One region of the Streptomyces sp. NPDC048461 genome, then DNA from elsewhere that is predicted to be linked to it. Evidence: riboswitches for the same ligand, from Rfam matches in the RefSeq annotation. Region 1 holds a riboswitch; the other holds the start of a gene.
What was found. A riboswitch is a leader RNA that binds a small molecule or an ion and turns the genes downstream of it on or off. The one in region 1 is predicted to bind cyclic di-AMP.
Positions count from the first base shown of each region.

Region 2: it holds a riboswitch for cyclic di-AMP, as region 1 does, so the genes downstream of both, ACZ6S8_RS27265 (M23 family metallopeptidase) here and ACZ6S8_RS26060 (peptidoglycan DD-metalloendopeptidase family protein) in region 1, are expected to answer to the same signal.

Region 1 is NZ_JBVJGW010000016.1:154,941-161,909, forward strand. Features, by position in the region: gene ACZ6S8_RS26050 (MBL fold metallo-hydrolase) at 1-429, opposite strand, end outside; gene ACZ6S8_RS26055 (SGNH/GDSL hydrolase family protein) at 620-1,405, opposite strand; gene ACZ6S8_RS26060 (peptidoglycan DD-metalloendopeptidase family protein) at 1,582-2,589, opposite strand; cyclic di-AMP (ydaO/yuaA leader) riboswitch at 2,592-2,767, opposite strand; gene ACZ6S8_RS26065 (tyrosine-protein phosphatase) at 3,080-3,898, shown strand; gene ACZ6S8_RS26070 (aspartate aminotransferase family protein) at 3,923-5,338, opposite strand; gene hpnH (adenosyl-hopene transferase HpnH) at 5,335-6,366, opposite strand; gene ACZ6S8_RS26080 (phosphorylase family protein) at 6,372-6,969, opposite strand, start outside.
Region 2 is NZ_JBVJGW010000018.1:38,355-45,323, reverse strand. Features, by position in the region: gene ACZ6S8_RS27275 (M16 family metallopeptidase) at 1-919, shown strand, start outside; gene ACZ6S8_RS27270 (M16 family metallopeptidase) at 964-2,331, shown strand; cyclic di-AMP (ydaO/yuaA leader) riboswitch at 2,538-2,697, shown strand; gene ACZ6S8_RS27265 (M23 family metallopeptidase) at 2,710-3,510, shown strand; gene ACZ6S8_RS27260 (GntR family transcriptional regulator) at 3,684-4,361, shown strand; gene ACZ6S8_RS27255 (HPr family phosphocarrier protein) at 4,604-4,885, opposite strand; gene ACZ6S8_RS27250 (bifunctional acetate--CoA ligase family protein/GNAT family N-acetyltransferase) at 5,070-6,969, shown strand, end outside.

The DNA.
Region 1 (6,969 bases):
CAGCGGCACCGGCACCGGGTGCAGCCGCTTGGGCCCGGCGAAGGGGAAGGGGGAGCACCGGTCGCCCCAGACGGGGTCGAACAGCACGCGGCGCCCGTCGATCTCGGCGAGCACGCTCGAATGGCCCATCCAGGTCACGCGCAGGCCGCTCGCGGGCGGCTTGGCCAGCTCCGCGAGGGTGGTCGGGTACACGGGGATCGGCGCGCCGGGGTTGCGGCGCAGCCGCTGCTCCTTGTGGAAGTAGATCTTGGCGAACTCCCGCATCGAGCCGGACGGCCTGGTCCGGGCGCCGACCGGGTTCTGGAACACGCCGTCGGCGAAGTGCGGCGAGCGGCGGATGCGCTCCAGCCGCGCGCCGGACGGGTCCGCGCCGAAGGCTTCGGGCCGCAGGGCGCGCAGCCGTGGACGCAGGGGACGGGAGCCGGTCAAAGCGCCTCCTGGGACGATGGGTCACGCGGTTCGTGGACGTCTACCCCCATCCCAACGCACACGGGCCCCGAAGGATTCCGCTTGCGGCCGGGTGGCCCCCGTGTCGCACGCGCCCCGGCCGCACCGCCCCTCTCCCCCGTACCCCTGCGGCCCCGCGCGGCCCCCGCCCGTACCGTCGGTGGCCGGCCGCCTACAGCGGCAGCAGGTCCGGCCGCTTCGCCGCGACGTGGTCCCCGGAGGACTCGCCGCGCAGCCGGCGTCCGATCCAGGGGGCGAGGTGCTCGCGGGCCCACTGGATGTTGTCCCGGGTGGTGTCCACCGAGCCGCGCGGCCGCTGCGGCGGCCAGGGCTGGTCGGGGTCGGTCGGCACCTGGATGCCGAGCACCTGCGCGGCGCGCAGGGCCACCCGGGTGTGGCCCTCGGGCGAAAGGTGCAGCCGGTCGCCGTCCCAGGCCCGCCGGTCCTGTACGGATCTGAGGGACCAGAGGTCGAGCACCGGGCAGTCGTACCGGTCGGCGATGGAGCGCACGTGGGCGCTGTACGTCGCCACCTTGCCGCGCAGGTGCCGCAGGACCGGCACGCCGCGGGTGTCGAAGCCGGTGGTGATCATGACCTGGCCGACGGATGCGGCGAGGTCGGCCACGGCGGCCTCGAAGCGCTCCGCCACGTCGTCGGGGTCGCTGCCAGGCCGGATGATGTCGTTGCCGCCCGCGCAGAAGGTCACGAGGTCCGGGGCGAGCGCCTTGGCCCGCGGCACCTGCTCGGCCACGATCTGGTCGAGGAGCCTGCCGCGCACGGCCAGGTTCGCGTATCGGAAGTCGTGCTCGTCGCGTCGATCGGCCAGGAGCACGGCGAGCCGGTCCGCCCAGCCGAGAAACGTTCCCCCCGGTCCCGGGTCCCCCACACCCTCGGTGAAGCTGTCCCCGATCGCCGCGTACGAGCCGATGGTCTTGAGTGTCGTCGTCGTCGCTGCCACGAAGCACCATCCTTCACCCCGGCGGGCAACCTACGCCAACGTAAGCAGGGGTTAACGGACCGTGATCTATACCACGCGCGGGATAAGGAATAAGTACGCGTCAGGCCGGGACCCCCCTCGGGTCCCGGCCTGACGCGTGTCCCTCGCCGCGGCGGATGCCGTCGGGCGCCTCACCGTCAGACGGTGGCGCCCTTCGAGCGGAGGTAGGCCAGCGGGTTGATGTCGGAGCCGTAGGACGGGCCCGTGCGGATCTCGAAGTGCAGGTGCGGGCCGGAGGAGTTGCCGGTGGAGCCGGAGAGGCCGATGCGCTGTCCGGCGCTCACGCTCTGGCCGGCCGAGACGGACAGCGAGGAGAGGTGGCCGTACTGGGAGTACTTGCCGTCCGCGTGCCGGATGACGACCTCGTTGCCGTACGAGCCGCCCCAGCCCGCGGAGACGACGGTGCCCGCGCCGACGGCCTTGACCGTGGTGCCGGAGCTCGCGATGAAGTCGACTCCGGTGTGGTAACCCGAGGACCACATGGCGCCGCTCGCCCGGTACTGGGTGGAGACCCCGCCGCCGACGGGGGCCACGAAGCCGGCGCCCGTGGGGGCCGCCGCGCCGGTGGAGGTCCCGGCGCCCTGCGTCTTCTGCTGGACCTTGGGCTGCTGCTTGCGGACGGGGGCGTCCTGCTTCCCCGAGGCCGCCTTGCCGGAGACCGGGGCCTCGGCAGGCTTCTGCTTCTTCTGGACCGGCTTCTCGGCCGGAGCCGGGGCCGGCGCCGGCGCTGCGGCGGTGGGCGCGGAGGCGCCCTTCGCGCCCAGCGTCAGCTTCAGACCCGGGTGGATCAGCGAGGGGTCGGTGCCGACGGCCTCGCGGTTGTCGGCGTACAACTGCTCCCAGCCGCCGGACAGGTCGCGCTCCGCGGCGATCTTGGAGAGGTAGTCGCCGGACACGACCGTGTACACGGTCGGCGCGGCGGCCGGGGCCGCCGCGGGGGCGGCGACCGGCGCGGCCAGCGCGACCGGCAGCTGCGGGGCCACGGCGGGCACGGTGGCCGGCGCGGCGGCCGGGGCTCCGGCCGCCTGGGCGCTCGCGGCGCCCATCAGCGGCAGCGCGAGGGCCGCGCCACCGGTGCCGGCGACGGCGAAACCGCGGGAGATCGAAAGGGACTTGGGACGGCGGTGCTTACCCTTTGCGGGCATGGCGGTTTCCTCTCCGTCGCCTGCGAGGTGAGCTGTCGGGTTCGGACTGGAGATGTCCGGCCGCACACGTATGGGCACATGTACGGCTTCACCCCAAGCCGTCCCGATATGAACACTCGGGACGGCGGCTTACCTGGTTCCCCCGCTCCTGCCGCGCGTGAATAGTCGGGTGCGGTTTTCCGGGTGGCGGCAGGATTCGGCGGTCCGCCCGGATCGATCGCGAAGGTAATCGAGTCCGGCCACGAGGAACAAGCCGCGAATTACCTGACGGAATCCCAGAGGTGAGAGATCGGCGGAATTCCCGTCACCCTGTGTCCATTCCGGACCGCCAACATCCGGTCTGGCTGGGCCATTCGACTTTCGCGATCAGGCACTCACGGTCACCGTATGATCTGGCTCACGGGCGGGCACCCGATCTCGCCTCCGGATATGGCAAGTTGTTGCCAAGTAGTGTAATTCGGACACCCGACGACGACGCGGAGGAGTTCACGTGACCCAGCAGATACCCCCGACCCCGCCCGGGTGGTCACAGCCGGAACCGGACCTGACCGGAGTACGGAACTTCCGCGACGTGGGCGGCCTGCCGACGACGGACGGACGGAGGGTCAGGCCGGGACGACTCTTCCGAAGCGGACATCTCGCACATGCCACTGAAACCGATACAGAGTTCCTCAACTCGCTCGGGCTCCACACCGTCTTCGACTTCCGCAACGACGCCGACCACGCGCTGGAGGGGCCGGACGTGGAGCTCCCCGGCGTGCGGAACGTCAACATCCCGCTCTCGGATCCGGCCGACGGCCGGGAGTTCTGGAAGATGGTGCGCGACGGCGATCTGGAACAGCTCCGCGGACTCCTGGGCGACGGGAGGGGCGCGGCACGGATGGCGAACTCGTACCGCTCGATCATCGCGAACCGCACCGCCGAGCACAGTCTGGTCCTGCACGCGCTCGCCGGGGACAGCGTCCCCGCGCTCATGCACTGTGCGGCCGGCAAGGACCGTGCCGGTCTGTCCGTCGCCGTCACCCTGCTCGCCCTGGGCGTCGAGCGCGAGGCGATCGTGGCGGACTACCTGGAGTCCAACGCCCCGCACCGGCGCTACCGGGTGCGCCGCGGCAGCGACTCCCCCGATGCCCGCTCCCCCGAGGTGATGGAGCTGCTGTCCCCGCTGTTCGACGCCCGCGCCGCGTACCTGACGGCGGCCTTCGACACCATCGACGAGACCTGGGGCGGGGTGGAGCCCTACCTGGCAGAGGGCCTCGGGCTGGCGCCCGAGACCCTCGCCCGGCTCCGGGCCGGACTGCTGGACTGACCCGCCGCGGCGGGCCGTCGGCGGTCAGCGGTTGCCGACGGCCTGCTTCACCAGCGTCCGGCCGAATTCCCACATCAGCCCGGACCCGCCGTGCGCCTCGTCCATCACCTCGCGGAAGGCACCGACGAACCGGTCGACGTCCGCCTCGTCCACGACGAGCGGCGGGATGAGCTTGATCACTTCCAGGTGGTCGCCGGACACCTGGGTGAGGATGCGGTGCTTCTGGAGCAGCGGCACCACGACCATCTGCGCGAAGAGCCCCTTGCGGGCCGCCTGGAGCATCGTCCACCGGCTGCGCAGCCCCAGCGAGGACGGCCGGCCGAACTCGATGCCGATCATCAGCCCGCGCCCCCGCACCTCGTGCAGCAGCTCGTACTCGTCCACGAGGGCCGCGAGCCGCCCGCGGAGCAGGTCGCCCATGGCCCGCGCGTTCGCGACGACCTCCTCGTCCTCCATGACGGAGAGCACCGCCAGTCCGGCCGCCATCGCCTGCGCGTTGGAACCGAAGCTCGCCGAGTGGACGAGGACCCGGTCCATGGACGAGTAGACCTTTTTGAAGATCCAGTCCTTGCCCAGGGTCGCACCGACCGGCACGTAGCCGCCCGAGAGCGCCTTGGCGACGCACACGAGGTCCGGTTCCACGCCCGGCTCGTGCTGGTACGCGTAGAAGTCACCGGTCCGTCCCAGGCCCGTCTGCACCTCGTCGGCGATCAGCAGCGCCTTGTGCCGGTGCAGCAGCTCCTGCGCGGCGAGCAGGAATCCGGGCGGGGCCGCGAGGACCCCCTTGCCCTGGATCGGCTCCACCACGAGGGCCGCCACGTCCCCGCGCCGCAGCTCCCGTTCCAGGGCCGCCAGGTCGCCGAGCGCGATCTTCGTGTCGGGCAGCAGCGGCGCGAACCCGTCCCGGAAGCCGGCCTCCCCGTTGACCGAGAGCGCGCCCGTGGTCAGCCCGTGGAAGGCGTGGTCGCAGTAGAGGACCCTGGGACGCCCGGTGGCGTACCGGGCGAACTTCAGGGCGGTCTCCACGGCCTCGGTGCCGCTGTTGCCGAAGAAGACCCGGTCCAGGTGGGGGCTGTACGAGAGGAGCTTCTCGGCCAGCAGCCCGGGCAGCGGCTGGCAGTCGAAGCGGGTCAGGTCGGCGAGCCGGGCGTCCAGCACGTCGTGCAGCGCCCGGCGGACCACGGGGTGGTGGCGCCCCAGGCCCATCACCCCGAAGCCCGCCAGCATGTCCAGGTAGTCGTTGCCCTCGGCGTCCCAGAAGTGGGCGCCCTCGGCCCGCTCGTAGACCTTGTCGAAGCCGATGGTGTGCAGCATCCGGGGCAGCTGGTGGTTCAGGTACCGGGCGTGCAGCTCGTACCGCTCCGCGCCGCGCTCGGCCAGCAGGGCGCCGAGGTCGAAGCCCCCGCCCCGGCCGCCCTCCTCCCGCGGACCGGCGCTCATGCCGACGTGCCCCGGTTCCCGCCGATCGTCTCCCGGGCCGCCCTCAGGGACTCCTTGAGGGAACCCATGGTGGCGAGGACGGCCGTGGGCTCGTAGCCGCAGTGCGCCATGCAGTTCGCGCAGCGGGGGTCCTTCCCGCGGCCGTACTTGCTCCAGTCGGTGTCGTTGATGAGCTCGCGGTACGTGGGCACGTAGCCGTCGCTCATCAGGTAGCAGGGGCGCTGCCAGCCGAAGAGCGAATAGTTCGGAATGGCCCAGGCGGTGCAGGGGAAGTCCGCCTTTCCTTCCAGGAAATCCAGGAAGAGCGGCGAGTGGTTGAGGCGCCAGCGGCGCCGGTTGCCTCCGGAGAAGGCCTTCCTGAAGAGTTCCCGGGTCTGCTCGACGCCCAGGAAGTGCTCCTGGTCGGGGGCCTTCTCGTAGGCGTAGGCGGGCGAGATCATCATCTCGTCCACCTGGAGGTCGTCATTGAGGTAGTTCAGCACCTCGATGATCGTCTGCGGGGTGTCGGTGTTGAAGAAGGTCGAGTTCGTGGTGACCCGGAAGCCGCGCCGCTTGGCCTCCTTGATGGCCGCGACCGCCTCGTCGAAGACGCCCTCCTTGGCCACCGACTCGTCGTGGCGCTCGCGCAGCCCGTCGATGTGCACGGCGAAGGCGAAGTAGGGGGACGGCGTGAACTTCTCGATCTTCTTGCGCAGCAGCAGCGCGTTGGTGCAGAGGAAGACGTACTTCCGCTTCGCCACCAGCTGCCGGACGATCTCGTGGATCTGCGGGTGCATCAGGGGCTCGCCGCCCGCGATGGACACCATGGGCGCGCCCGACTCCAGCACGGCGCCGACCGCCTGGGCGACCGGCATGCGCTGCTTGAGCACCCCCGCCGGGTGCTGGATCTTCCCGCATCCCTCACAGGCCAGGTTGCAGGCGTAGAGCGGTTCGAGCTCGACGATCAGCGGGAACTTCTCCCGCTTGCGGATCTTCTGTTCGAGAAGATAGGTCCCGACCCTGATGGACTGGCGCAGCGGCATGGCCATCTGGCTCACCTCCTGGGGAGCAGCGAAGAACGGTGCCATTCATAAAAAGCGGGCAGTACGGCACGCAATACACGGAAGGCCGATATTCCACCGCGTACGGTGCTGATGCGGACGAGCTCGTGCTCCGGAGCGTCCACGATCACCCGGACGGCGGCAACGGGGCGTCCTGTGGCCGCCCCGCCTCCCCGGGTTGCGGTCCACAGCGTGGCCGCGGACTCCATGTCGACCGCGACGGCGCCGGTGGCGCGCAGCCGCGCGCGCTCCTGGCCGCGGACGACGTGGTCGGATCCGGTCAGTGCGCCGAGGTGCACGGTACGGCCGGGCGCGGCCCGGGCCAGTGCCTCGGCGAGCAGGGCGGTGCCGGTGCAGGCGACGGAGCCGTGCGGGTCCCGGGTCTCCTCGGCCACCACCAGGTCCCCGGGGTGCATCCCGGGGACGAGTCCGGCGCAGAACCCGGTGGCGAGGACGGCGGCCCGGTCCATGCCCGGCCGTTGCAGGGCCCCGGCGACGGCCCGCTCGGCCGCGCGCGGACCCATGCCGGTGCGCAGTACGGCGTACTGCTCGGGGGCGCCCCGGCCCGTGCCGCGCAGCGCCGCCCGCTCG
Region 2 (6,969 bases), on a different contig from region 1:
CGACAACGTCCCGTACGGCACGGCGTTCGAGCGGCTGACCGCCCTCGCGTACCCCGAGGGCCACCCGTACCACCACACCCCGATCGGCTCGATGGCCGACCTCGACGCCGCCTCCCTGGAGGACGCGCGCCACTTCTTCCGCACGTACTACGCGCCCAACAACGCTGTGCTCTCGGTCGTCGGCGACATCGACCCCGAGCGCACGCTCGCCTGGGTCGAGAAGTACTTCGGCACCATCCCGAGCCACGACGGCAAGCAGCCGCCGCGCGACGGCACGCTGCCGGACGTCATGGGGCAGGAGCTCCGCGAGGAGATCGTCGAGGAGGTGCCGGCGCGCGCCCTGATGGCCGCCTACCGGCTCCCGCACGACGGCACCCGCGAGTGCGACGCCGCCGACGTGGCGCTGACGGTGCTGGGCGGCGGCGAGTCCTCGCGGCTGCACAACCGCCTGGTACGCCGCGACCAGACGGCCGTCGCGGCCGGCTTCGGCCTGCTGCGCCTGGCCGGCGCCCCCTCGCTGGGCTGGCTGGACGTGAAGACGTCCGGCGGGGTCGAGGTGCCCGCCATCGAGGCGGCCGTGGACGAGGAGCTCGCGCGGTTCGCCGCCGAGGGCCCGACGGCCGAGGAGATGGAGCGCGCCCAGGCCCAGCTGGAGCGCGAATGGCTGGACCGGCTGAGCACGGTGTCCGGCCGCGCCGACGAACTGTGCCGCTTCGCGGTGCTGTTCGGCGACCCGCAGCTGGCGCTGACCGCCGTGGGGCGCGTCCTCGACGTCACCGCCGAGGAGGTCCAGGCCGTGGCCGCGGCCCGGCTGCGCCCGGACAACCGCGCGGTGCTCGTCTACGAGCCGCTGGCGGCCGACGCCGACGGGGCCGACGGGAACGACCAGTCCGACGAGAACGAGGGGGCGGAGCAGTGAGCGACACCGCAGCCGACACCGCGGCCGACGCCGTGGCCGTCACGATGACCTTCCACCCGCGCCCCGAGGCCGGCGAGCCGCAGCCGTGGGCCTTCCCGGCCCCCGAGCGCGGTGAGCTGGCCAACGGGCTGACGCTGCTGCGCTGCCACCGCCCGGGCCAGCAGGTGATCGCGGTCGAGGTCAACCTCGCCGCCCCGCTCGACGCGGAGCCCGAGGGCCTGGACGGCGTGGCGACGATCATGGCGCGGGCGCTGTCCGAAGGCACCGACAAGCACTCCGCCGAGGAGTTCTCGGCCGAGCTGGAGCGCTGCGGGGCCACCCTCGACGCCCACGCGGACCACCCGGGCCTGCGGGTCTCCCTGGAGGTCCCCGCCTCGCGCCTGCACAAGGCGCTCGGCCTGCTCGCCGAGGCGCTGCGCGCGCCCGCGTTCGCCGACGCCGAGGTGGACCGCCTGGTGCGCAACCGGCTCGACGAGATCCCCCACGAGCTGGCCAACCCGCAGCGCCGCGCCGCCAAGCAGCTCTCCAAGGAGCTCTTCCCGGCCTCCCTGCGGATGTCCCGCCCGCGCCAGGGCTCCGAGGAGACGGTGGCCCGGATCGACTCCGCGGCCGTACGCGCCTTCTACGAGGCCCACGTGCGCCCCGCCACGGCCACCGCGGTCGTCGTCGGCGACCTGACCGGGATCGACCTGGACGCCGTCCTGGCCGACACCCTGGGCATCTGGACCGGCAACTCCGCCGCGCCGCGGCCCGTGCCGCCGGTGACCGCCGACGACACCGGCCGCGTCGTCATCGTGGACCGGCCGGGCGCGGTCCAGACGCAGCTGCTGATCGGCCGCATCGGGCCGGACCGGCACGACCGCGTCTGGGCGCCCCAGGTGCTCGGCACGTACTGCCTGGGCGGCACCCTGACCTCCCGCCTGGACAAGGTGCTGCGCGAGGAGAAGGGGTACACCTACGGCGTGCGCGCCTTCGGCCAGGTGCTGCGGTCGACCGCGGACGGCAAGGGCGCCTCGATGCTGGCCATCAGCGGCTCGGTGGACACCCCGAACACCGGCCCGGCGCTGGAGGACCTCTGGAAGGTGCTGCGCACCCTCGCGGAGGGCGGGCTGACCGACGCCGAACGGGACGTCGCGGTGCAGAACTTGGTGGGCGTGGCGCCGCTGAAGTTCGAGACGGCCGCCTCGGTGGCCGGCACCCTCGCGGACCAGGTGGAGCAGGAGCTGCCGGACGACTACCAGGCGCAGTTGTACGCCCGGCTGGCCGAGACCGGCACGGTGGAGGCCACTTCGGCGGTGGTGAACGCCTTCCCGGCGAACCGGCTGGTCACGGTGCTGGTGGGCGACGCGTCGCAGATCGAGGCGCCGGTGCGGGCGCTCGGGATCGGTGACGTCAGCGTCGTCACCAACTGACGTCCGTCACCTCACCAACTGACGTGCGCAACAAGGGGCTCTGGCGACTTGTCGACCAGGGCCCCTTTTGTCCATTTAGTGGTGAGGTTGCTTGTATGCGGTGTGGCGTACGCAACAAAAGGGCTCGTCTGTTTGGCGATCGACTGATGATCCGCCTAGCGTCAGCCGTGCTGTTCGTCAGTTGTGCCCGCCGCACCCGCGGCACCGGACAGCGATCGCCGAGTCCCCGTCAGGCGCGAGCCTGGGGAGCCGGGGACCCACATCAGTCCCTGGGGTGAATCGGGCCGCCTCGCAAGAGGAAGCCCGTAGGAGACCTTCCTGCTCCGAACCCGTCAGCTAACCCGGTAGGCGAGAGGGAAGGAAAGGATCAACCTCTTCATGGCGTTTGGCAGTCGTACCGCCGGCTCCGGCAAGCACCGCGGTTCCAGCCGTCTGAGCCGCAAGACCGCCGGCTACGCCGGTATAGCCGCCCTCGCCACCACGGGCGTCGTCGGTTCCCTCGCCGGCCCGGCCTTCGCCGCGGACGGCAACACCGAGCACTCCGTCCCCGACGCCGGATACGACGCGGTCGTCGTCGGCGGCGAGCTCGCGGGTGACATCCAGGACCAGGCCGAGTCGCAGCAGCGCGCCGCCGAGCACGCGGCCGCCAAGGCCCAGGCCGAGGCCGAGGCCAAGCAGCGCGCCGCCGAGGCCAAGCGCCTCGCCGAGGCCAAGGCGAAGGCCGAGCGGGACGCCGCCGAGCGTGCGGCCCGCGAGGAGGAGCGCAAGCGCCTCAACACCTTCGTCGCGCCCGTCGGCGGCGGCATCAGCACCCACTACCACGCGGGTGGCGGCATGTGGTCCTCCGGCAGCCACACCGGCATCGACTTCCGCGCCTCCTCCGGCACCTCGGTCCACGCCGTGGGCGCGGGCACCGTCGTCGAGGCCGGCTGGGGCGGCGCGTACGGCAACAACGTCGTCATCAAGCACAACGACGGCACGTTCACCCAGTACGGGCACATGTCCTCGCTGAGCGTCTCCGTCGGCCAGCAGGTCACCCCGGGCCAGCAGATCGGCCTGTCGGGCTCCACCGGCAACTCCAGCGGCCCGCACCTGCACTTCGAGGCCCGCACCGGCGCCGACTACGGCTCGGACATCGACCCGGTCTCGTACCTGCGCTCGCACGGCGTCAGCCTCTGACCCGTACGACCCCGCGCACGACCCACGCTTCGCCGAAGACCCCGACTCGCACCGCGAGCCGGGGTCTTTTGCGAATGTTTCGCTTTTCCGGCCGCTCTCGGAAATTATCGTGTGTTGCAATAGAGTCGCAGCACACTCTGGCACGGCAGTCGGAAATAGGCGGAGGTTCGGTCTTGCGTATTCCTGCGCACGCGGTATGCACGGCAATTCGCGACGACATCGTCTCCGGGGTCTTCGAGCCGGGCAGCAGACTCACCGAAGAGGTCCTCGCCCGCCGGTACGGCGTCTCGCGGGTTCCGGTCCGCGAGGCGCTGCGGACCCTGGAGTCCGAAGGGTTCGTGACCACGCGGCGGCACGCCGGCGCCTGGGTGGCCGAGCCGACGGCGCAGGAGGCGGCCGACCTCCTGGAACTGCGGATGCTGCTGGAGCCCCTCGCCGCCGCCCGGGCCGCGCGACGGCGCACCGAAGCCCACCTGAAGGTGCTCCGCGGGCTGGTCAGACTGGGCCAGGAACGGGCCAGGCGGGGCCAGGGAGAGGACCTGCGGTCCCTGGGCGGCTGGTTCCACGAGACGCTGGCCCAGGCGTCGGGCAGCCCGGGCCTGATCGCGCTGCTCACGCAGATGCGGCACAAGGTCGCGTGGATGTACGTGGTCGAGCCCCCGGCCCGGCCCGCGGAGTCCTGGGCGGAGCACGGCGCGATCGTGGACGCGGTGGCCCGGGGGGACGCGGAGCGGGCGCGCGCCCTGACCGCGATGCACGCGGACCGCGCCGCGGCGGCGCACCGGCCGCGGCCGCGGGCCGCCGTGAGGACTTCGCAACCTGCCGTAAACATGTCGAGCGGCCGTCATTAACAGGCGCCGTATACAAAGGACGGGTATCCGCGCGCCGCTGCCGGAATTCCGGGGCGGTGCCCTTTCGACGTGCTGCCGAATTCATGTGGTGCAGTCGAATTCCCGGCCGCGCTGAATTCCTCCGCCCGTATTTCGGTGCGGTGGGGCGCGCCGCCCGCCGGAGCGCGGGGAACGCGGAAGCCGCGGTCCCCCAGGGGTGGGGGCCGCGGCTTCCGGGTACGGGTGTGGTCGAACCCGAAGGGTCAGACGGTCTCGGGGAGCTCGTCGAGGCCCTCGGCCACCAGCTTCGCGAGGCGGTCCAGCGCGGCGTCCGCACCCTCCGCCTCGGAGGCGAGGACGATCTCCTCGCCGCCCTGGGCGCCCAGGCCCAGGACCGCCAGCATGGAAGCGGCGTTGACGGGGTCGCCGCCCGCCTTCGCGATGGTCACCGGGACGCCGGAAGCGGTCGTCGCCCGGACGAAGATCGAGGCGGGACGAGCGTGCAGGCCCTCGGCCCAGCCGACGTTGACGCGGCGCTCTGCCATGGTGATGCCCTTCAGGTTCTTACGGTTGTCTAGACCAGTCTCTCACGACGCCCCGAATGCTCCGACCGACCTTCGGCCCTGATGTTCCGGCGTTCGGCCTTCCCCAGCTTGCACCGAATTGCCCTGGCTTGCCTAACGCGCCGCGCGAGCGCTGCCGCGCCGGTACCGGCCGTAAGGTGGCCCCATGACCACCGAGTCGGACCCCGCGTACCCGGCCCACTGGGAGGCCGATGTCGTCCTGCGCGACGGCGGCACCGCCCGGATCAGGCCCATCACCACCGAGGACGCGGCGCGTCTGGTCAGCTTCTACGAGCAGGTCTCGGACGAGTCGAAGTACTACCGCTTCTTCGCCCCCTACCCCCGGCTCTCCGACCGGGACGTGCACCGCTTCACGCACCACGACTACGTGGACCGGGTCGGCCTCGCCGCGACCATCGGCGGGGAGTTCATCGGCACCGTCCGCTACGACCGGATCGGCGCCGACGGCCGGTCCGCCACCGGCCCCTCCGACGAGGCCGAGGTCGCCTTCCTCGTCCAGGACGCCCACCAGGGCCGCGGGGTCGCCTCCGCCCTGCTCGAACACATCGGCGCGGTCGCCCGCGAGCGCGGCATCCGGCGGTTCGCCGCCGAGGTGCTGCCCGCCAACACCAAGATGATCAAGGTGTTCAAGGACGCCGGATACGAGCAGAAGCGCAGCTTCGAGGACGGCTCCGTCCACCTCACCCTCGGCCTCGAACCCACCGCCGAGTCCCTGGCCGTCCAGCGCGCCCGCGAACAGCGCGCCGAGGCCCGCTCCGTGCAGCGGCTGCTCGCCCCCGGCTCGGTCGTGGTGGTCGGCGTCAGCCGCTCCGGCGCCGGCGTGGGCGCCGCGGCCCTGCGCAACCTGCGCGACAGCGGCTTCCGCGGCCACCTCTACGCGGTGAACGAGGCCGTCACGCGCGACCTCGTCGACGGCGTACGGGCCTACCGCTCGGTCGGCGCCATCGGAGCCCCCGTCGACCTCGCCGTCATCGCCGTCCCCGCCGACCGCGTCCCCGAGGCCGTGGCCGCCTGCGGCGACCACGGGGTGCAGGGGCTCGTCGTCCTGTCCGCCGGATACGGGGAGAGCGGCCCGGCCGGCCTCGCCCGCCAGCGCGAACTCGTCCGCCAGGTCCGCTCGTACGGCATGCGCCTCATCGGGCCGAACGCCTTCGGGGTGATCAACACGGCGCCGGAGGTGGAGCTCAACGCCTCCCTCACCCCCGCGCCGATGCCGATGCGCGGCCGGATCGGCCTGTTCACGCAGTCCGGAGCCATCGGCATCGCCCTGCTCTCCGCCCTGCTGCGGCGCGGCGAGGGGCTGTCGTCGTTCGTCTCCGCGGGCAACCGGGCCGACGTCTCGGGCAACGACATCCTCCAGTACTGGTACGAGGACGACACCACCGACGTCGCCCTGCTCTACCTCGAAACCCTGGGCAACCCGCGCAAGTTCACCCGCCTCGCCCGCCGCACCGCGGCCGAGAAGCCCGTGGTCGTCGTCCGGGGCGGCCGCCACACCCCGGCCGGGCACGTCGTGCCGGGCACCCGGCTGCCGGACGCCACCGTCTCCGCCCTGCTGCGGCAGGCCGGCGTGATCCGGGTCGACACCGTCACCGAGCTCGTCGACGTCGGCCTGCTGCTGGCGGCCCAGCCGCTGCCCGCCGGCCCCCGCATCGCGATCCTCGGCAACTCCGAGTCCCTCGGCGTCCTCACCTACGACGCCTGCCTCGCGCAGGGCCTGCGCCCGCTGCCGCCGCTCGACCTGACCACGGCCGCCTCCCCGGCGGACTTCCGGACCGCCCTGGCCGCCGCGCTGGCCTCCGACGACTGCGACGCCGTGATCGTCACCGCGATCCCCTGGGTGAACGAGCAGGCCCCGGCCGACGACCTGGCGGGCGCCCTGCGCGCCGCCGTCGCCGAGGTGCCGGGCAAGCCCGTGGCCGTGGTCCACGTGGAGCTCGGCGAGCTCGTCGAGGCACTGTCCGCCGTACGGGGGACCGCCCCGCGCCCCTCCGTCCCGGCGCCGCCCCGGGAGGAGCCCGCCACCGCCCCGTCCGGGCCCCCGG